4 regions of the Rhizobium sp. BK098 genome follow, and region 3 is predicted to be linked to each of the others. Evidence: predicted binding sites of a transcription regulator. Region 3 holds the regulator's gene; each other region holds the start of a gene.
What was found. Region 3 encodes LexA, which represses DNA repair genes until DNA is damaged. Its sites were predicted from a motif close to TGTTCNNNNTGTGTTCNG; they were not measured.
Positions count from the first base shown of each region.

Region 1 (5,020 bases), on a different contig from region 3:
CAGCAGGACCGGCATGGCCTTTTCATGTATCGGTTTCACGAGATCGTTGGCGTCGGTAGTCAGAAAGCCATAGAGGTCGTCGGTCGTGAGTCCGTCCCGAACCTTCCGGACGCTTTTCCATTGCGGCACGTGGATGCCGGCAAAGAACATCAGCGACTTTGCTTCATCGCGGGCAAACCAGGCGTTGGGTACATTGCCACCTTCCTGTTTGCTCGCCGGATCCGGTTCGGCAAAGCTGGTGACAGGGACAAGGCATCGATGCTCCACACCAAACCACCGTTTCCAATGGGGAAGATTAAGGTTCCGAACATTGGTTGTGCCGCGATCGGCCTCCATGCGGATCAGTTCCTCAAGATCGAAGGGCTTGCCCTTGGCCGCGAGTTTCTCGGCCTTGGCCTTGGCGCCTTTCTCAAGCGCGAAGCGGGGGGAGGGCAGTCCCCATCGCGCATGCACCAGCTGCTTCTTGCCGTCAGCTGTGTTGCGGACGATCGGCCCCATCTGGTCGGGGTTCATCTGATAGGCCGGCATTAGATTGATCAGGCTTTCGGCATCCTGGGCCCATTTCGAGACCCAATCCTTGTCTTCCATCCGATAAAGATTACACATGCCGCGCCATCCCCTTCGCTCAGACCGCGGAAACAATCTAGCGGATGCCACTGATTTCGCTAGTCGAGCTTGTAAACATCGGCATTGTCCTGCCGTTCCCGCAAGCCCTTGTAGGAAGCGTGCCGCAATTTGCCGTCTCCGGTCCACGCCCGAAACTCGATCTCGGCGATCAGCGTTGGCTCGACCCAGACGATATCTGCCTTTCCGGCATAGGGCACCGGCGGCAGTTTTCGTTTCCAACGCAGCTTGTCCAGTACCGTACGCAGCCTGATCATCTCGGCCTCTTTGAAGCCTGTGCCGACGTTGCCGACATGGACGAGGTCGTCACCGCGGTATGCGGCAAGCAACAGCGAAGCGAAGCCGGAAGGCGACGCTGTCGATGGCTCATAGCCGACCACCATGAAGGCTTCGCTCTGGACACATTTGACCTTCACCCAATCGCCGGTGCGGCCGGAGCGATAGGGCTGATCGAGGTGCTTGCCGACAATGCCTTCCAGACCGAGGCGGCAGACGTTGTCAAGCAAGGCATTGGGTTCGGCGTCGAGTGTTTCTGACAGACGGATGGCGCCGTCTTTGCCATCGAGCGTGTCCTCGAGAAGATGCCGACGCGATCGGTATTCGACATTTCGCAGGTCATGGCCATCGAGATAGACAAGGTCGAAGGCGTAGAGGATCGCATCAGAAGCTCGATTGCCAGCCGTCTTGCCGCTGGCTCCCAACGACTGCTGCAGCAGCCCGAAATCCGGCCGTCCTTTTTCGTCGAGCACCACCGCCTCGCCATCGATGATCATCGTCGCCGGCCCGAGCGCTCGAGCGGCCTGTTCGATCGCCGGAAACCGATGCGTCCAGTCATGGCCGCCACGCGTGAGGATCCGGATGCCCGTTGGCTCGATGTGGACAGCCAGTCGATAGCCATCCCATTTCAGCTCCCAGCTCCATTGGTCACCGCTTGGCGGACGCGCTTTCAATTGTGCGAGGGCCGGCTCAACGCGATCAGGCATGGGGTCGAACAGAAGCTGCGGCTGCGCCGGGTTGCGCTTCCGACGTGGCTTCGAGCGGATCGGGGCTTCGGTATCGCGAAGAAGCGGCTTTGATCTCGGGGGCTTCGTCATGCCGAGAGTTCAGCACAAAAACCTTAAGAATAGTGTGACGCTGAACGTCTATCCCCGCTATCCACCACTGCGGCGCAACGGGAAGAGGGAACCGATAAAAATCTTGCCTTCGGTTACGTCCTTGAATCCTCTTCGAATCTTCGGCTTTGCTAATGCTGGGATAATATTCCTCAACTCTGTGGTGCTTGACTCTTTCAAGGCATAAGAACAAACAATGAACATATAGCCCGTGCGACATGATGTCGAAACCTTTGAACACGACCTCGAAGGGAGCCGTGAACGATGACTGCTGCCCGCCAGAGGGTGATCTGCGACCTGCGCGACCGCATCGCCTCCATGGAGGGCGGATCCGCGAAGCGGGCCGGAACACTCGCCTTCGGTGTTCCCGAGATCGATGCGGCGCTGCCTGGCGGCGGCCTTGCCTATGGCGCGCTGCATGAGTTCGCCGGCGGTGGCTCGGGCACTGTCGATGGCGCGGCTGCCGCCCTCTGTGTCGCCGGCATTGCCGCGCGAACCAAAGGGCCCGTCGTCTGGTGCCTGACGCGACCTGATCTGTTCTTTCCGGCTCTGGCGCAGGTTGGCCTCCATCCCGACCGTGTGATCTTCGTGGAATCCGATCGGGAAGAGGATGTGCTCGCCAATATGGAGGAGGGGCTGTCCTTCGGCGGTCTCGGCGCTGTCGTCGGCGAGCTCGTTCGCCTGCCGATGGTCAGTTCCCGTCGGCTGCAGTTGGCGGCCGAGCGAACCGGCACGATGGCGCTCGCGGTCCGACGATGGCGGCGACAGACGGAGGCGAATGATTTTGGCCAGCCCACGGCCTCGACGACAAGATGGCGGGTGAGCGTTATGCCATCAGAAGAGCTGCCGGTACCCGGAGTGGGAAGGGCTCAATGGTTTCTGGAATTGATGCGCGTGAAAGCGGGTGAGTGTGCTGAGTTTCTCGTGAGGGCGTGCGATGACAAGGGTCGTCTCGATCTATCTTCCGGATCTGCCGACGGATCGCATTCGTCGCGCCGATCCGTCTATTCCGCCTGAACAGCCGATCGCCGTGATCGCGAAAAGCGGATCGAAGCGATGGGTGTCGGCCGCCGACCCGACTGCAAAAAAGGCGGGTGTCCACGTCGGCATGCCGGCCGCAAAGGCGCAGTCGCTGTTTCGCGGCCTGATGCTCATCGATGCCGATCCTGCAGCGGACGCCGCGGCCCTTGAACGCATCACGCTCTGGGCGCTGACGATCTATTCGCCAATCGTTGCGGTGGACGGAAGCGACGGCATCGTCATGGATACCGAAGGTGCCGACCATCTGCAGGGCGGCGAGCTTCCCATGGTGACGAAAATCGCCAACCAGTTCCTGGCAAGAAAACTGACCGCCCGTGTGGCGGTCGCCGACAGCTGGGGAGCTGCCCACGCTTGCGCCCGCGCGGTCAATCGTGAGACGATCGTCATTCTACCCGGCGAGACCGTGCGTGCCGTCGAAAAGCTGCCGATATCGCTGCTGCGCCTGCCGGCAAAGACTGTCTCTGACCTGCGAATCCTCGGTTTCCAAACGATCGGCGAGGTTGCCAACGCGCCACGCGCGCCGTTGACGCTTCGTTTCGGTCCGGAGGTCGGCCGCCGCCTTGACCAGATGCTCTGTCGTGTTGCCGAGCCGATCGAGCCGATCCGCACGCCTGAGCTGGTTGAAGTCGCCAAAGCCTTTGCCGAACCGATCGGCGCGGCCGAGACGATCAACAAATATGTCGGCCGCCTTGTTGTCCAGCTGGTTGATGAGCTCCAGAAGCGCGGGCTGGGCGTGCGCCGAGCCGATCTCGTTGTTGAGACAGTCGACGGCACGAGACAGGCGATCCGCGCGGGAACAGCCAAACCTGCCCGCGATGTTGCCTGGCTGAAAAAACTGTTTCGGGACCGGACAGAAAAGATCGAGCCGGGCTTCGGGATCGAAAAGCTCACGCTCGTCGCGGTCATGGCCGAGCCATTGGAGCAGGCGCAGAAAGCGTCCGCTCTGGTCGAGGATGACGTTACCGACGTCACGCCGCTCATCGATATCTATGGAAATCGCGGCCAGCGTGTTTATCGGGTCGCACCGGTTGCCTCCGACGTACCGGAACGCTCCGTCCAGAGGATCAGTCCTGCTGCCGATCCGGTCGCAGTGACCTGGGTCAGTCATTGGCGCCGGCCAGTCCGGCTGCTGGCCCGGCCGGAAGTGATCGAGGCGATTGCGCTGATGCCGGACCGGCCGCCGGTTTCGATCGTCTGGCGTGGCAAGCGCCGCAAGATCAAGCGTGCTGATGGCCCGGAACGTATTTTTGGAGAATGGTGGCAGCGCGACGCCGAAATGGAGGCGGTGCGCGACTACTTTGTCATCGAGGATGCGGCGGGCGAGCGCCTCTGGGTTTTTCGCTCCGGCGATGGCGTCGATCCGGATACCGGTTCCCACCGCTGGTTCTGCCATGGGATTTTCGCATGAGTTACGCCGAGCTGCAGGTTACGACGCATTTTTCTTTCCTGCGCGGGGCATCGTCGGCGCAGGAACTGTTCGAAACCGCAAAGGCTCTGGGTATCCAGGCGCTTGGCATTGTCGATCGCAATTCACTGGCGGGGATCGTCCGGGCGCTCGAAGCATCCCGCGCCACCGGTCTGCGCCTGGTCGTCGGCTGCCGGCTCGATCTCGCGGATGGAATGTCCGTGCTGGTCTATCCGATGGATCGAGCCGCCTATTCGCGTCTGACGCGGCTGATCACGCTTGGCAAATCGCGTGGCGGCAAGAACAACTGCATCCTGCACTGGGACGACGTTATCGCATACGCGGAAGGGATGATCGGCGTTCTCGTGCCGGATCTTCCGGACGATACTTGCGCGGTGCAGCTGCGCAAGATGGCGCATGTTTTCGGCGACCGCGCCTATGTGTCGCTGTGCCTGCGCCGGCGACCCAACGACCAGATGCGGCTGCATGAGATCTCCAACATGGCGGCACGCTTCAAGGTGAAGACCGTCGTCACCAACGACGTTCTGTTTCATGAGCCTGGCCGGCGCCAGTTGCAGGACATCGTTACCTGCATCAGGCACAACACCACGATCGACGATGTCGGCTTCGAGCGTGAACGCCATGCCGATCGGTATCTGAAGCCGCCGGAAGAAATGGAACGCCTGTTTCCGCGATATCCGGAAGCGCTGGCCCGGACCACGGAGATCGTGCGCCGGTGCAAATTTTCGCTGGAGGAGCTGACCTACCAATATCCGGAGGAGGCGATTGTGCCGGGCAAGGATGCCCAGGCGTCGCTTGAGCATTACGTCTGGGAGTG
Region 1 is NZ_JACHYY010000011.1:3,012-8,031, forward strand. It holds gene FHT73_RS23900 (SOS response-associated peptidase) at 1-606, opposite strand, end outside; gene ligD (non-homologous end-joining DNA ligase) at 666-1,718, opposite strand; gene FHT73_RS23910 (ImuA family protein) at 2,001-2,753, shown strand; gene FHT73_RS23915 (DNA polymerase Y family protein) at 2,674-4,185, shown strand; gene FHT73_RS23920 (error-prone DNA polymerase) at 4,182-5,020, shown strand, end outside.
Region 1: the regulator LexA is predicted to act here: its motif matches at 1,922-1,939, upstream of FHT73_RS23910 (ImuA family protein).

Region 2 (5,020 bases), on a different contig from region 3:
CGAGGCAGGATTGGTGCGCCTGCCGGCGGAGATCCCATCACCGACGCGCGACCTCTGGCTCGTCATCTATCCCGATCTCCGTCGCTCGCCTGCCATCCGTGCGGTTATGGACTTCGTGGCGGATGTGGTCGGTCAAAGTTGCCCGTTGCGGGACGCCTCGGACAGCTCCGTATAAGTACCGATTCCAACCCGTATTTTTCTGTTGCGGCCTCGTGGCGAATCTCTATCCATAGACGGATGGACCACACTTACGGTCGGTGATCGATGACGAAGCTGGGCAGTTGGTTCCTGGTGGACAGGGCGGATCTGGTCGCGGGCATATCGGTTGCCGGACTGATGCTGCCGGAAGCGGTCGCTTACGCCGGCATCGCCGGCCTGCCGCCGCATCGTGCCATCCTCGCCGGTATCGTCGGATGTCTCATCTATGCCATATTCGGCCGCAGCCGCTTCGCCATCGTCTCCCCCACATCCTCATCCGCTGCCATTCTCGCCGCAACATTGGCCGTCGTGCCGGGTGATGCGACGATCAAGGCGGGGCTTGCCACGGTTGCCGTGGCGCTCGCCGGCATTCTTTTCGTCATCGCCGGTACCTTGCGCCTTGGCGGCATCACCGGTTTCATCTCGCGGCCGGTCCTACGCGGCTTCGCACTCGGATTGGCGATCACCATCATCCTGCATCAGCTGCCGATCTTCGTTGGTGTGGCTGTGCAAGGCTCGAATATCCTGGCTTACGCGGCCGCACTCTTCGGCGCGATCCTCCAGTGGAATCCGATCAGCGTCGCCGTCGGCGTGGTCGCGCTGGTGGCATTGCTGCTCTTGAAGCGATTGCCGGGCATTCCCGGCGCTTTCTTTGTGCTGGCCGCCGGCATCTTCGCCTCCTATCAGTTCGGCTTGGAAGGCCATGGGGTCAAGCTGGTCGGACCGATCGAGATACTGCCGCAATGGCCGTCGCTGCCGGACGCCGACTGGACCGCCTATTCCCGGCTGGTACAATTCACCGTGCCCCTTGTCCTCATCCTCTTTGCTGAATCCTGGGGTACGATGCGTGCACTCGCCCTGCGTTATGGTGAGACGCTGGAGATCAATCGCGAGCTTGGTGCGCTGGGTGCAGCCAATATCGCCAGCGCCGTCGTTCAGGGCATGCCGGTCGGCGCGGGTTTTTCCGCAGGCTTCGCCAGTGAGGCGGCGGGGGCAAAGACGCGGGCGACAACCGTCTTTGCCGCCATCGGCCTCGCGATCCTGATTGCCTGTGCCGGACCGCTGGTGGCGCTTCTGCCGGAGCCGGTGCTGGCTGCGGTCGTGATCGCTGCTCTGACCCATGCGCTCGACCCCAGCCCCATCCTGCGGCTGCGCCGTCTGCGTCGCGATTTCTACGTGGCACTAGGCGCCGCCGTCGGCGTGCTCGCTTTCGGCGTGCTCAATGGCATGCTGCTGGCAATCGCCCTTTCGCTCGCTGCCATGATGCATCGCCTGGCATCCCCGTATATCGCCCGTTTGGGACGGCTCGACAACAGCCATGACTTCGTCGATGTCAGCAGGCATGACGACGCCGCCGAGATACCGGGCATCGCCATCTGGCGCCCCGGCGAAACCCTGTTTTTCGGCAATGCCGATACGATCTTCGGCGACATATTGTCCGGCAGCCGCAGCCAAGTCGGATTGCGGGCCGTCATTCTCAGCCTGGAGGAAAGCTCCGATATCGACAGCACGGCGATGGACGCCTTGATGGAGTTCGACAGCGCCATGCAGCGAGCCGGCCTCCGCCTACAGTTTGCTCGGGTGCATGACCGGGTTCGCGATCTCATGATGGTCGCGGGCGTCGCCGATGTCGACAAGCGCTGCAGCTTCAGCGTCGATGATGCCGTCGCGGCGGTGATAGCTGAAGGGAAACCTCCAAAGGCGTGAGCGCCCGCTCAATCATGCAAAGTCCAATAGCAGAGATGATCGTGCCTGGCCTCTCCCTGCAGGCTGTTGATGAGGACGAAGTCCCTGGCGGTCCAACTCACGGGTTCCTCGAGCATGATGTCGGGAACGAGATGTCCCTGATAGAGCAGCGTCATATGCGGTTCGACGGAGCTCTCCTTGGCTGGCGTAATGCCTGTGAGCCGCATAGCATCGGCCAGTTCCTGATGGAGCGCCTTCAGTTCGGCGTTTCCGTCCTTGCTCCAAAGGACAAGTGGGCGGTTGTCGCCATTGCCGAAGCTGACTGCTCGATCGAAGACGACGGGAAAGGGCGGCTTCCTCACCCGAGAGGCAGCTTCCATCGCCGCAAATGCCATTTCCTCGGGCAAGCAGCGAAACGAGCCGATCGGGTAGAGCGTCACATGAAAGAGATCGGCCCGACGCGGCTTCGTGGAAAAGCGGTGCTGCCGGCGAAGATGTCCTGCAAGCTCATGACTGCGTGCAGCAATTGCCGCATCGGGCAGGAGGGCGAAATAGAATTTATTGATCGGCCCTTGATCGATTGGCGGCGGTGTTCGCGTATGCGCTCCGCCCGCAAGATAGAGTGAAAGCTGCCCATTGTTCTTCATGGTCACTTCAAAGCGCGTATCGCTTTGTCCTCCTGCTTTTTGACCGCAAAACGATAGGATAAAGCAGTTGCTAATTCAAGAACAAAACAAGAACAAATCTTGAAGGCTTTCCGTCGCAAGCGTTACCAAAAAAGCGATCGAATAAAAGGACGACCTGATCTGTTCATCCCAGGTTCGGGCATGCGTGCCCATTTTCACTCAAAGGAATCACGATCATGTTCAACAGATCAGTCTTTGCGGCCGTTGTTTTCGCTCTCATCGGCTTTGGTATCGCTTCCTGCTCGACATCCGGCGAGCGCAATAGTGGCGGCGGCATGACGCTGAACGCGCCTCCAACCGGCGGCGGATATTGATATCCGCGCTCGCGATTGTCTCAGAGCCGCGCCGCCGACATCAAAACGGTGGCAATTCTCCTTCCTCGCAAGAAACGGGTTGAATTCGACGCTTCCGAGGCCGATTTTCATGGCAAGTGGAAACACGGGAGGTTTCGTCATGAACGAGACAAGCCAGAATTACCTGATCTTCGAGACCGCCGGCGGCTTCTGCGGCATTGCCTGGAATGATGTCGGCGTGCTGCGCTTTCAATTGCCGACGAAGGATGCGGGCGCGACCGAGCGTCTGCTTCGGCGCCGCCTGCCGAATGCGCAGCCCGGGACCCCAAGCGCGGACATCGCGGCAGTGGTTGCCAAGGTGAAGCGCTATTTCGCGGGCGAGGAGATCGACTTTTCCGACGTCACGCTCGATCTCGGCGAGCAGGATGCCTTTTTCAGGCAGATCTACGATGCCGCCCGGCAGGTCGGCTGGGGCCACACGACGACCTACGGCACATTGGCCAAGCAGCTCGGCGCAGGGCCGGAAGCTGCGCGCGATGTCGGGCAGGCTATGGCGAAGAACCCGGTGGCGTTGATCATTCCCTGCCATCGCGTTCTGGCGGCTGGCGGCAAGATCGGCGGCTTTTCCGCGCCGGGCGGTTCCAACTCCAAGGCTCGCATGCTGGAGCTCGAAGGCGTTCAGCTCGCGCCGCCAAAACCGGTGCAGCAGTCGTTGGGGTTTTAGGCCACAAAGCGGCCCGAGGATTAAGCAAGATGGACCGGGAGGGCGGTTACTGAGTGAAACCGCTCTCCTGTTCAATCGCCAATTTCACCTCGCGATAGTGCTCTGTCAGTTTCGCCAGATCGAAGGCCCTGTTGAGGCCGCTCGGGTTCGGTAGCACCCAAATCGAAGCGCCCGCAAATTTTTCCGCTTGCCGCCCCCATTCGACATTGGCCCGGAGGCTGATGGCGACATAGGCCGCTTTGCCGAGAAACGCCAGATTAGCCGGCGCAAACTTCCTGATCTTTTCTTCGAGCACTGGAGCGGCGGCAATATAATCGCTCCTTTTCAGCTCGCTGGCGCTTTTCGTCGGGCGGGAGACCGCCGATGTCAGGCCGAGGCCATATTGCAGCATCTCGCGCTCTTCCTCCGCCCGCAGCAGGCGAGGGGTGAAGCCGGCAAGGTGCAGGACCCGCCAGAAGCGGTTGCTGCGGCTCGAGAAGTTATGCCCGTCGCGATGCGCTGTAAGCGCGGGGTTCAGCCCGCAAAAGACCACGGAAAGATGAGGTGCCAGGATTTCGGCAAGCCCGCTCACCTGCTCTGCTGTTTCGGTCGGTTCATTCATGGTCTTCGTTGAGGCATCATCCTGCATGTCGGATTTCCTGCGAAAGCGGCGGCGAGCGCGCCGCCTTCGTCACGCTAGCCGATAAGCGCCCGGCCGGCCAAGGGATAAGAGGCCTGATCCGCCCTTGCCTGCCCGAATCCTGCCGGCCTTCACGCATCACACAACAGTGGGCGGGCCGAACCACGTGGTCAGCGCCTCCGGAAGCTCCAACTGCGTCTCCTCTCCAACCCAGGCAACATATCCATCCGGCCGTATCAATACCGCAGTGGGTGCATCAACCGCGCCGATCGCTGGAAGCTCCCACGGCCCGGCATATTGGGCGTTGATCGATTGCACCCGATCCGCCCAAGGGGCGATATCGAAGCTCTCGGGCACGCCGAGATTGAGCAGCAAAGGCTGGCCTCCGTGCAGCAGGTCGAAGAGCCGCAGCGGACCATGGGCGGCGGTGAGGTCAAGATCGGGCATGCGGCGGCCGAGCAGCGGATGTCCCTCGCCAAGATCGTAGTGGATATCCAGGCCGGACATCATCGCGGCGTAGCGCCGGCGCGGCTCGTCCATGGCGAGGCATTCGGCCATGGTCTCCCGGAGGATCTGCGTGCGGTCGTCGGGGCGGCGGAGCGCGACCGAGACCAGGATATTGCGCAGCACCCGGGCAGCGATCGGATGACGCTCGGCGTGATAGGTATCGAGCAGGCTTTCCGGCGATATGCCCTTGATCACCTGGGCCAGTTTCCATCCGAGGTTTACGGCATCCTGCACACCGATATTGAGACCCTGTCCGCCATCCGGGGGATGGATATGCGCGGCGTCCCCGGCGAGCAGCACACGGCCC
Region 2 is NZ_JACHYY010000006.1:317,401-322,420, reverse strand. It holds gene FHT73_RS18040 (LysR family transcriptional regulator) at 1-175, shown strand, start outside; gene FHT73_RS18035 (SulP family inorganic anion transporter) at 265-1,905, shown strand; gene FHT73_RS18030 (2'-5' RNA ligase family protein) at 1,914-2,531, opposite strand; gene FHT73_RS18025 (hypothetical protein) at 2,747-2,884, shown strand; gene FHT73_RS18020 (methylated-DNA--[protein]-cysteine S-methyltransferase) at 3,024-3,587, shown strand; gene mug (G/U mismatch-specific DNA glycosylase) at 3,634-4,215, opposite strand; gene FHT73_RS18010 (FAD-dependent monooxygenase) at 4,345-5,020, opposite strand, start outside.
Region 2: the regulator LexA is predicted to act here: its motif matches at 2,609-2,626, upstream of FHT73_RS18030 (2'-5' RNA ligase family protein).

Region 3 (5,020 bases):
GATTTGGCGGGATTGACGCCATAAAAAGCGCCAAAAGGTTAAGCGACTACCGACTAGCTATATGATCCAGAGCCTAATGCCAAGTTATCCTAACGCCAAATTGTGCAATGCAGTATCAACTTTTGGGCACTGCAGAAGCGTCCTTTCGTATGCTACGCCGGGATACCGGTCCAATTGAGCTTTGTTCCCGCCGATTTCAGTTGAATTCACTGGATGGTGACGGCACAAATCGCGCAGAAGCTGTAATTTGGCGCGGGGGCAGTCAGCGAGTGCCTAATTTCGAGGCATCCGACCAGCAGGAAGAGAGCAGGGACGTCACCGCGTCTCCGCAACCTCATGCCTTTTCCGCCACCATTACCCTCCGCGCCAAAGCGCAACAATGGGAACGAACACAGGATCAGGCGCCGCTGACGTCGCGTTTGCTGCGTGTCCCGAAGCGTCTTGGAACCGCTGTTCTCGGCTTGATTGCGGAGGACGCGGCCCATGGCCGTGCTGTTCTTTTCGCGCCGATCTATATGGGTTTGGGTGCGATTATCTGGTTCGAGGCGCAAGTCGATCCGCCTCCGCAGGCGTTTCTCGCAGGCCTCGTTCTGTTTGCTTTGGGTTTTTTGCTAAAGCGCGATGCGGGCAGGCTGCTTCATCACACGCTTTTCGCCGGTATGCTCATCTGCCTGGGCATGGCGCTCGCGCAGTGGGAAAGTTGGCGGGTTTCCACCGTCATGCTCGACTCGGCCGTGACGACGACCGTGACCGGGCAGATCGAGCGACGGGAATCCTATGACAATGGGCGCTGGCGCTATATCGTCCGCGTCGAGGCAACGGAAAAACCCTCTATCCGTCGCGCGCCGCAGCGGGTTACGGTCTTCGTGCGCAAGCAGGCGGAGCCGTTCGATCTGGGGGATCGAATCCGGGGCAGGGCGCGCCTGACGCCTCCGGCCGGACCGGCATTGACGGGTCTCAACGATTTTGCCTTCAGCTCCTATTTCAACGGCATCGGCGCGAATGGCTTTGCCTACGGAACGCCGGAATTATTATCGCCATCCGGTGACAATGTTGCCGGCTCGCTACTGGATGCGGCCGATATCTGGCTCGCTGGCCTGCGCAACAGCATAGGCGACCGCATCAGGCAAACCTTGCCCGGAGATACCGGCGCCTTTGCGGCAGCGCTTGTCACCGATGAGAGACGTGCGATCTCGAAGGATACGACCGAGGCTCTGAGAATTGCCGGCCTGACCCACATCATCGCAATTTCCGGTCTCAACATGGCGTTGTCGGCTGGCATCTTCTATGTCGGTCTGCGCTATTTGTTCAGCCTGTTTCCCGGCGTCGTCCAGGCTTGGCCGACGAAGAAGTTCGCAGCCTTCGGCGCGCTTCTAACGGTAACGGCCTATTACCTCATTTCCGGATTCGGCGTCTCCGCCGAACGCGCCTTCATCATGATGGCGATCATGCTGGTGGCCGTACTTTTCGACAGGCCATCCATCAGCTTGCGCAATGTGGCGCTCTCAGCCATCGTCATCCTAGTCTTGTCACCGTCTCAGGTACTCGGTCCGAGTTTCCAGATGTCTTACGCCGCTACGCTGGCGCTGGTATCAGGCTATTCGCTCTGGAAACGACGGCGGCATCGCGAAAACATCCTGCCGCGCATCCGTCTGTTAAGTCCGCTACTGTTCGTCACGCGCTTCTTTGGAGGTGTGATGTCGACCTCGTTCATCGGCGGTGCGTCGACGGCCATTTTCTCGATCGAGCATTTTCACCGGTTGGCGACATATGGACTTGCTGCCAATCTTGCGGCCATGCCCGTCGTCTCTTTCATCGTCATGCCCTTCGGTATGATGGCGATGCTGCTGATGCCTTTCGGAATCGATGGACCGTTCTGGAAAGTCACCGGTGAGGGACTGGAGCTTGTGATCGCTATTGCAAAAACGGTGGCTGGGTGGGGAGGTGACATTACCTTCGGCCGCCAGCCCGGCTGGCTGATGCCGACTTTCATCGCCGGCTTCCTGATCATGAGCATGCTGCGGACCCGGCTTCGCCATATGGGCCTGTTGCTGCTGCTGTCATCTGTCGGTGTGGCCGCGTTCGGCTCTGGTGTGCCGAAGCCGGATCTGATGATCGCGGAAGATGGCATTCTCGTTGCCTTGCGCCAGGATGATATCCTCGCCACCAATCGCGAGAGACCGCAGGCCTTCATCTTCGAGCAATGGCAGAAAGCGCTAGTCGCAGCCGAACATCAACCGCCGACCATGCTCCCGACCGATAGCCGGCTTCCGCAGATCAGCAAGACGGATCGGCATAAGCGATTAAGCAATGACGAGCAGAAGGCGGTCCGCACCGCAATGGAAGAAGCTTTAGACCGCACCATGCAAGGCAGCTTTGCCTGTCAGAAGGGAGCATGGTGTGTCGCCATGCTCGAAAACGGCGCGATATTGGTCACCATCGAGAACGCGGCCTATCTGCCCGCGGCTTGCGACACCGGGAACATTGTTGTGACGCCAATCCGGCTGCGGCTGGACCACTGCCGCTCCGGAGCAACGCTCATAACCGGTGCGACATTGCGCAAAACCGGCTCCATCGAAATGGTGCTTTCCGTAGACAAGCCCATCATCTCAGCCGCATTCAACAACCCGCAGCGCCCATGGACCAGGCATCGAACCTATGATTGGCGCACCGACAAATTCGACGCGCCAATTGCAAAGGCACCACCAGTTCTGGACAATTCACCGGTCAGTGATAGCGACGAATAAGGCCGACGAGCTTGCCCTGAACCTTGACGCGATCCGGCCCGAAGATGCGGGTTTCATAGGCTGGGTTCGCGGCTTCCAGCGCGATGGAGGCACCCTTGCGACGGAAGCGCTTCAAGGTAGCTTCTTCATCGTCGACGAGTGCAACGACGATATCGCCGGGATTGGCCGTGGTCGAATTGCGGATAATGACCGTATCGCCGTCGAAAATTCCGGCGTCGATCATCGAATCTCCTCGAACTTCAAGCGCATAATGTTCGCCGGAGCCGAGCATGTCGGCGGGAACGGTAATGTCGTGCGTATTGTTCTGGATGGCGGAGATCGGAACGCCGGCTGCGATGCGACCCATCACGGGTACGGACGCCGAGCCGTTGTGATCGTCATTTGCCACTTTCGACGGAGCGGGCGGGGCAACGGGCTGTGGCTTGCCGAGGCTGCCCTCGATGACGCTGGGCGAAAAACCGCGGCGCTGTTGCAGGCTCGGATTATAGGCGTCGGGAAGCTTGATGACTTCGAGCGCTCTGGCCCGGTTCGGCAGCCTGCGGATGAAACCTCGCTCCTCCAGCGCCGTGATCAGGCGGTGAATGCCGGATTTGGATGCCAGATCCAGTGCATCCTTCATCTCGTCGAAGGATGGCGGAACACCGGATTCCTTCATGCGTTCGTGAATGAAGAGAAGCAGTTCCTGCTGCTTGCGCGTCAACATCGTCTTGGAACCTCAGAATCAAGAAAAGCCGTGAAACAAATCCAGAACGGACACTATATGTTCCATATGTGTTCCGCAAGTGCTTAAATTTCGGTAAAGCCTTGTGGGGTCAGTTAAATAATTACCATTTGCGAATAGATCGGATCGGAACATCGAGGCGCCATACTTGCGTTAACCCATGGAAAAATATGAGAAATGCCGCTCTGTTCGCTTCCAGGGCCTTGTCGTTCAGTCCGTGCGCCCAGCATTTGGATCAAAGTGCCACACTACTGCATAAGCCGGCTATGGGAGAGAATCAGCAATCACGTTTGCGAGATCGCCTTCAATCCATGTCGTGTGCTTCGGGATGTTCCATCCTCCCATCTTGAATTGCTTGGGGGATGGGCGCAAATCTGCTTCCGCAAGCAAACAGGAGAAGCCATGATTTCGTCTCCGCATCCGCTGGATCATCTCGTGCTGCCGACCGTCAATATCGCTCTGGCGCGCGAACGCCTAGGCAAGCTCGGTTTCACGGTGGCTCCAGATGCGCGCCATCCCTTTGGCACTCAGAATGCCTGCGTCTTCCTTGCCGATAAAACCTATCTCGAACCTCTGGGCGTCGCATCTCCGGAGCAATGCGAGAAGAGCATCGTAGATGGCAATGTTTTCGTCGCGCGCGATCAGGCTTATCGTTTCCGGGTGGGGGATGATGGCTTTTCGGCCGTGGTATTCGGTACGGATGATGCGGTGGCGGATGATAAGCGTTTCAACGCGGCGGCGATTTCGGCGGGGCGAATGCTGGATTTCTCGCGTCCGATGAAGATGCCGGATGGAACAGAAACCACGGCAGGCTTTCGTCTTGCCTTTGCCGCCGATCTGCGCGCGCCGGATTTTCTCGCTTTCTGCTGTCAGCGCATCAATCCGCTGCCGGCTGATCGCAGCGCGCTCGAGCGTCACGAGAACGGCGTGACTGGTATCGCGCGGGTAGCGCTTTGCGCGCCGAAGCCGGCGGTCTATCGCGGTTTCTTCGAAGAGGTTGTCGGCGACCCACGCATCATGGAGCATTCCTTTGGCCTGACGATCAGGACTGCCAATGCCGATCTCGAGATTTTGACCCCGGAAGGAATGGAGGCATTCTATGATCTGCCTGTTCGCACGAATGATCCGGGGCTCAGGGCGCGGGCAATCCTTTTCAAAACGCGCGATCTTTCCGTGACATCGTCGCATTTCACTGCTAACGGCGTCACCTATACGCGTAAGAACAATCGTCTATTGGCGAGGTTGGCGCCCGGTCAGGGCGCATTGTTCGCCTTTGAGGAGATAAAATGAGCACAAATTCCGAAGTCACCGTCGGCGAGGGTGCCTCCAAGGTCCTTTTTTCCAATACTGCAAAGCTGTCGCTGATCGCCGGTCCCTGCCAGATGGAAAGCCGCGACCATGCTTTCATGGTCGCCGGCGTTTTGAAGGAACTTTGCGGCAAGCTGGGCATCGGCCTCGTCTACAAGTCCTCCTTCGACAAAGCGAACCGCACATCGCTGTCGGGCAAGCGCGGCATCGGGCTGGAAAAGGCGCTGGAGGTTTTTGAAGACCT
Region 3 is NZ_JACHYY010000010.1:92,324-97,343, forward strand. It holds gene FHT73_RS23390 (ComEC/Rec2 family competence protein) at 516-2,747, shown strand; gene lexA (transcriptional repressor LexA) at 2,728-3,450, opposite strand; gene FHT73_RS23400 (VOC family protein) at 3,871-4,758, shown strand; gene kdsA (3-deoxy-8-phosphooctulonate synthase) at 4,755-5,020, shown strand, end outside.

Region 4 (5,020 bases), on a different contig from region 3:
ACACCGTCTCCGCCTTCACCCTACCATCGCAGGAAGAGCGAAAGAGCTTCCTTTCGCTTGAAAAGACCCCGGCGGTTCACGCCGAAAAGCTTGCGTCGCTCGCCTGCCTGAATACGGTGCGCGTCGGTGGGGCGGGTGCCAAGGTCGAGGCTTTGGCCTTCCCCTTTACGGTCGCCGCCTGGAACCTCGAGCGCTGCCTGTTTCCCGAGGAAAGCGCTGCCAAGCTGCGCGAGACTGGTGCGCCGCTTGTCCTGCTGTCGGAAATGGATCTGGGCATGGCCCGCACCGAACAGCGCGACCCGACCGCGATCATCGCCGGCGAACTCGACATGAATCATGCCTATGGTGTCGAGTTTCTCGAGCTCAGCCTCGGTTCGGAAATCGAGCGCTCCTACTGCCGCGACGATTTTAATGAGAAGGGCTTTCACGGCAATGCCCTGTTGGCCTCCGTCGCTCTGAAGGATGCTTTCATGATCCGTCTGCCCGGTGAGGCCGTCTGGTTCAACAACAGCAACGAGCAGCCGCGCATCGGCGATCGCTGCGCCGTCGGCGCCATCGTCACGACGGAGGCCGGCCCCATGGTCGCCGTTTCCGTTCATCTCGAAAGTGTTGCCACTGCTGCCTATCGCGAGCGGCAGTTGGCGGCGCTGATCGATGAGGTCGAGGCTTTCGCGCCCGGTCTGCCGATCCTGATCGGCGGCGATCTCAACACCGGCAACCACACCGGCGGCGATTATTCGACGGATACGCTGTTCGCCATGGCCGAAGGCCGAGGCTTCGAGTGCCACGGCGGCCCGCTCGATCAGACAAGCACGCGCCCGAGCCTGATCACACGTTTCCCCGATCGCGCCATGAAGCTCGACTGGTTCATCACCCGCGGCTTGAAGATCGGCGAGAGTCATCTTGTGTCCTCTCTCAACGGCGAGGGCAAGCCGCTCTCCGACCATGATATGGTCGTTTGCACAATCGAAGGTTTTTCCGCCTGATCGCTGCAATCGTTAAAATGCACCTGGTTTCATGAACTTTGCCGTTACCCGTTCCATGCGATGAGATCGCAGACGCTCATGGAATTTTGGGGGATTGCATGGTCTTGAAATTAATGTTGGCGAGCATGGCGGCCTTTGCCGCGCGTGCCGTCCCGGCTGTGGTCGCGCTGCCGCGGTCGAAAAGCTTCGTGGCTGGCGCCAGTGGCGAGATGGAAATGAAGCCGTCGCCGATCGAGCCATCCTGGATCTTGTCGGGCAATCCCGTTGCCCGCATCGCCGAGCATTCGCGCGGGCAGGACGATGCCGCCATGACCGCGCTGTGGGATTGCACGGCGGGCGAGTTCCGCTGGTATTTCGGCTGGGATGAAACCGTCATGATCCTTGAGGGCGAAGTGCATATCACCACGGAAGACGGCGTCGAGCGCACGCTGCATGCCGGCGATGTCGCCTACTTCGCCGGGGGCACTTGGGCGACGTGGCGCATCGATCGCTACCTGCGCAAAGTCGCTTTCTTGCGCAAGCCATTCCCGAAGCCTTTGACCATGGCCTATCGCCTGCGCAACCTCGTCCGCCAGGGCAACACACAGGACCTTGCTGCCTAAGCAGGGCCACCTTGGCGGAAGCCCTTGAATAGCCGTTGCGTTTGGATGCGGGCCGACCTACATCTGTCCGCAAATCCGAGCGAGGGCTGACTATGGCTGGTATCAAGAATGTTGCGGTCCAGATGGACCATGTCCGAAGCATCAACATTGCGGGCGACTCGACCTTCGCCATGAGCCTCGAGGCGCAGAACCGCGGCTACAAGCTCTTCCACTATACGCCGGAGCGGCTGAGTATGCGCGACGGCAAGATCTATGCCTCCGTCGAGCCGATGATCCTGCGCGACGTCAAGGGCGATCACTTCGAGCTCGGCGAGCCGGAGCGCGTCGATCTCTCGACGATGGATGTGGTGCTGCTGCGCCAGGACCCGCCCTTCGACATGGCCTATATCACCTCGACGCATCTGCTCGAGCGCATCCACCCGAAGACGCTCGTCGTCAATGACCCGGCCTGGGTGCGCAATTCGCCGGAAAAGATCTTCGTCACCGAATTCGCCGATCTCATGCCGAAGACGCTGATCACCCGCGATCCGGCTGAAATCCGCCGCTTCCGCGAGGAGATGGGCGATATCATCCTGAAGCCGCTCTATGGCAATGGCGGCGCCGGCGTCTTTCATTCGACTCGCGACGACCGCAATCTCTCGTCTCTTCTCGAAATGTTCGGCCAGCTCTTCCGCGAGCCGTTCATTGCCCAGCAATATCTGCCCGATGTTCGCAAGGGCGACAAGCGCATCATTCTTGTCGATGGCGAACCAGTCGGCGCGATCAACCGCGTGCCAGCCGAGCATGATGCCCGCTCCAACATGCATGTCGGCGGCCGCGCCGAAGCGACCGAGCTGACGGCGCGCGAAAAGGAAATCTGCGCCCGCATCGGACCGGCCCTGAAGGAGCGCGGCTTCCTGCTCGTCGGCATCGATGTCATCGGCGACTATATGACCGAGATCAACGTGACGTCGCCAACCGGCATCCGCGAAGTCAAGCGCTTCGGCGGCGCCGATATCGCCAGCCTGCTCTGGGATGCGATCGAAGCCAAGCGGGCCTGATCGGCAGTTTCCCCACGCTTCCAACTGAACGATCATATCCACCCAGGCATGTCGATAATTTCGACGTGCTGGGTGAAGTTTTTGTTCGTTTATTGTTCTTGTTTCATTCCTCGTCTTATGCCAGATTGCAACCCGAAGTTTGCTGGTCGGGGCACGTAACGGCAAACGGGTTCGGCGACAGGGGAATAGGGCATGGTAGCGCGCGTCAGTACGGTTGCGTTTCAGGGCATTGAGGGCGTACCCGTCGAAGTGCAGGTGATGATCGCGCCCGGCAAGGTGCTGATGCACATCGTCGGCCTGCCGGACAAAGCTGTGGCCGAGAGCCGAGAGCGGGTCCAGGCGGCGCTGCACGCCTCCGGCCTCGCTCTGCCGCCGAAGAAAGTCACCGTCAATCTCGCCCCGGCGGATCTGCCCAAGGAGGGCAGTCACTTCGACCTTGCGATCGCGCTCGGTCTGATGGCGGCGCTCGGCGCGATCCCTGCCGATGCCCTGTCCTCCTACACTGTCATTGGCGAACTCAATCTCGACGGCACGATCGCGCCCGTTGCCGGCGCGCTTCCTGCCGCGATCGCCGCCAATGCCATGGGCAAGGGGCTGATCTGCCCTGCAGAAAGCGGGCCGGAAGCTGCCTGGGCGGGCAAGGAGATCGATATTCTGGCGCCACGCAGCCTGATCGCGCTCGCCAATCATTTTCGCGGTACGCAGGTTCTCTCGCGACCGGAGCCATCCGTTCGTGCCAGTGCCACCAATCTACCCGATCTTGCTGATATCAAAGGGCAGGAAAGCGCCAAGCGCGCCTTGGAGGTGGCCGCCGCCGGCGGGCATAACCTGTTATTCGTCGGGCCTCCCGGCTCCGGCAAGTCGATGCTCGCTTCGCGCCTGCCGTCGATCCTGCCGCCCCTGTCGACGAACGAGCTGTTGGAGGTGTCGATGATCCATTCGATCGCCGGCCAGCTTTCCGGTGGCAAACTCTCCGATCGGCGGCCCTATCGCGCGCCGCATCACTCCGCCACCATGGCGGCGCTCGTCGGCGGCGGTCTGCGTGCGAGGCCCGGCGAGGTGTCGCTGGCCCATCACGGCATTCTTTTCCTTGACGAGTTGCCGGAGTTTTCGCCGCAGGCGCTCGATGCGTTGCGCCAGCCGCTCGAAACCGGCGAATGCGTCATTGCGAGAGCAAACCACCGGGTTTCCTATCCGGCCGGCATTCAGCTTGTGGCAGCGATGAACCCATGCCGCTGCGGCATGGCCGGCGAACCGGGCCACACCTGCGCCCGTGGGCCGCGCTGCGCTTCAGATTATCAGGGCCGTATTTCCGGTCCATTGCTCGATCGCATCGATATCCGCATAGACGTACCGGCAGTCTCCGCCGCCGACCTCATCCGGCCGACATCAGCGGAAAGCAGCGCCGATGTCGCACTCCGCGTCGCACGCGCTCGCGAACGGCAGCGGGAACGCTTCGAACGAGCCGGCATGAAGGACGTCACCACCAACGCCCGTTGCTCGACCGCGATGATCGAAACCATCGCCGAGCCGGACGCCGCCGGCCTGCAATTGCTGCGCGATGCCGCCGAGAAGATGAAATTCTCCGCCCGCGGCTATCATCGCATCCTCAAGGTCGCTCGAACGCTCGCCGATCTCGATGATAAGCCCACCGTCGGCCGCATCCATCTCGCGGAAGCCATCTCCTATCGCATCGCCGGAGAGCGACTGGCAGCGCACGCCTGAAAGTCCTGAGCTGAGGCGACGCTCGATCGTCGCCCGTCCGCCTGAATGAAAAAGGGTGCCGAAGCACCCCTTTCCAAGTCCGAATGACGGTTGGCGCCTTTAGCCGCCAAGTCCCTCGAACAGGGCCGTCGAGAGATAGCGCTCGGCGAAGGACGGAATGATGACGACGATGGTCTTGCCTTCATTTTCGGGACGCTGGCCGATCTTGATGGCCGCTGTGAGCGCCGCGCCGGAGGAGATGCCGACCGGCACGCCTTCGAGCTTGGCGACGAGCCGCGCCTGCTGGAACGCCTCGTCATTGCTGACGGTCACCACCTCGTCATAGACATGCGTATCGAGAACCTTCGGCGCGAAGCCGGCGCCGATGCCCTGGATCTTGTGCGGGCCGGGATTGCCGCCGGAAAGAACGGGCGAATCCGCCGGCTCGACGGCGATGACCTTGATGTCGGGCTTGCGCGCCTTCAACACCTGGCCGACACCGGTGATCGTGCCGCCGGTGCCGATACCGGAAACGAAGATATCGACCTTGCCTTCGGTGTCGTTCCAGATTTCCTCGGCCGTCGTCTTGCGATGGATTTCCGGGTTGGCGGGATTTTCGAACTGCTGCGGAATGATCGCATCCGGCAGCGATGCGGCCAGCTCTTCGGCCTTAGCGATCGCGCCCTTC
Region 4 is NZ_JACHYY010000006.1:285,616-290,635, reverse strand. It holds gene FHT73_RS17870 (endonuclease/exonuclease/phosphatase family protein) at 1-986, shown strand, start outside; gene FHT73_RS17865 (cupin domain-containing protein) at 1,085-1,588, shown strand; gene gshB (glutathione synthase) at 1,681-2,628, shown strand; gene FHT73_RS17855 (YifB family Mg chelatase-like AAA ATPase) at 2,821-4,353, shown strand; gene cysK (cysteine synthase A) at 4,453-5,020, opposite strand, start outside.
Region 4: the regulator LexA is predicted to act here: its motif matches at 2,711-2,728, upstream of FHT73_RS17855 (YifB family Mg chelatase-like AAA ATPase).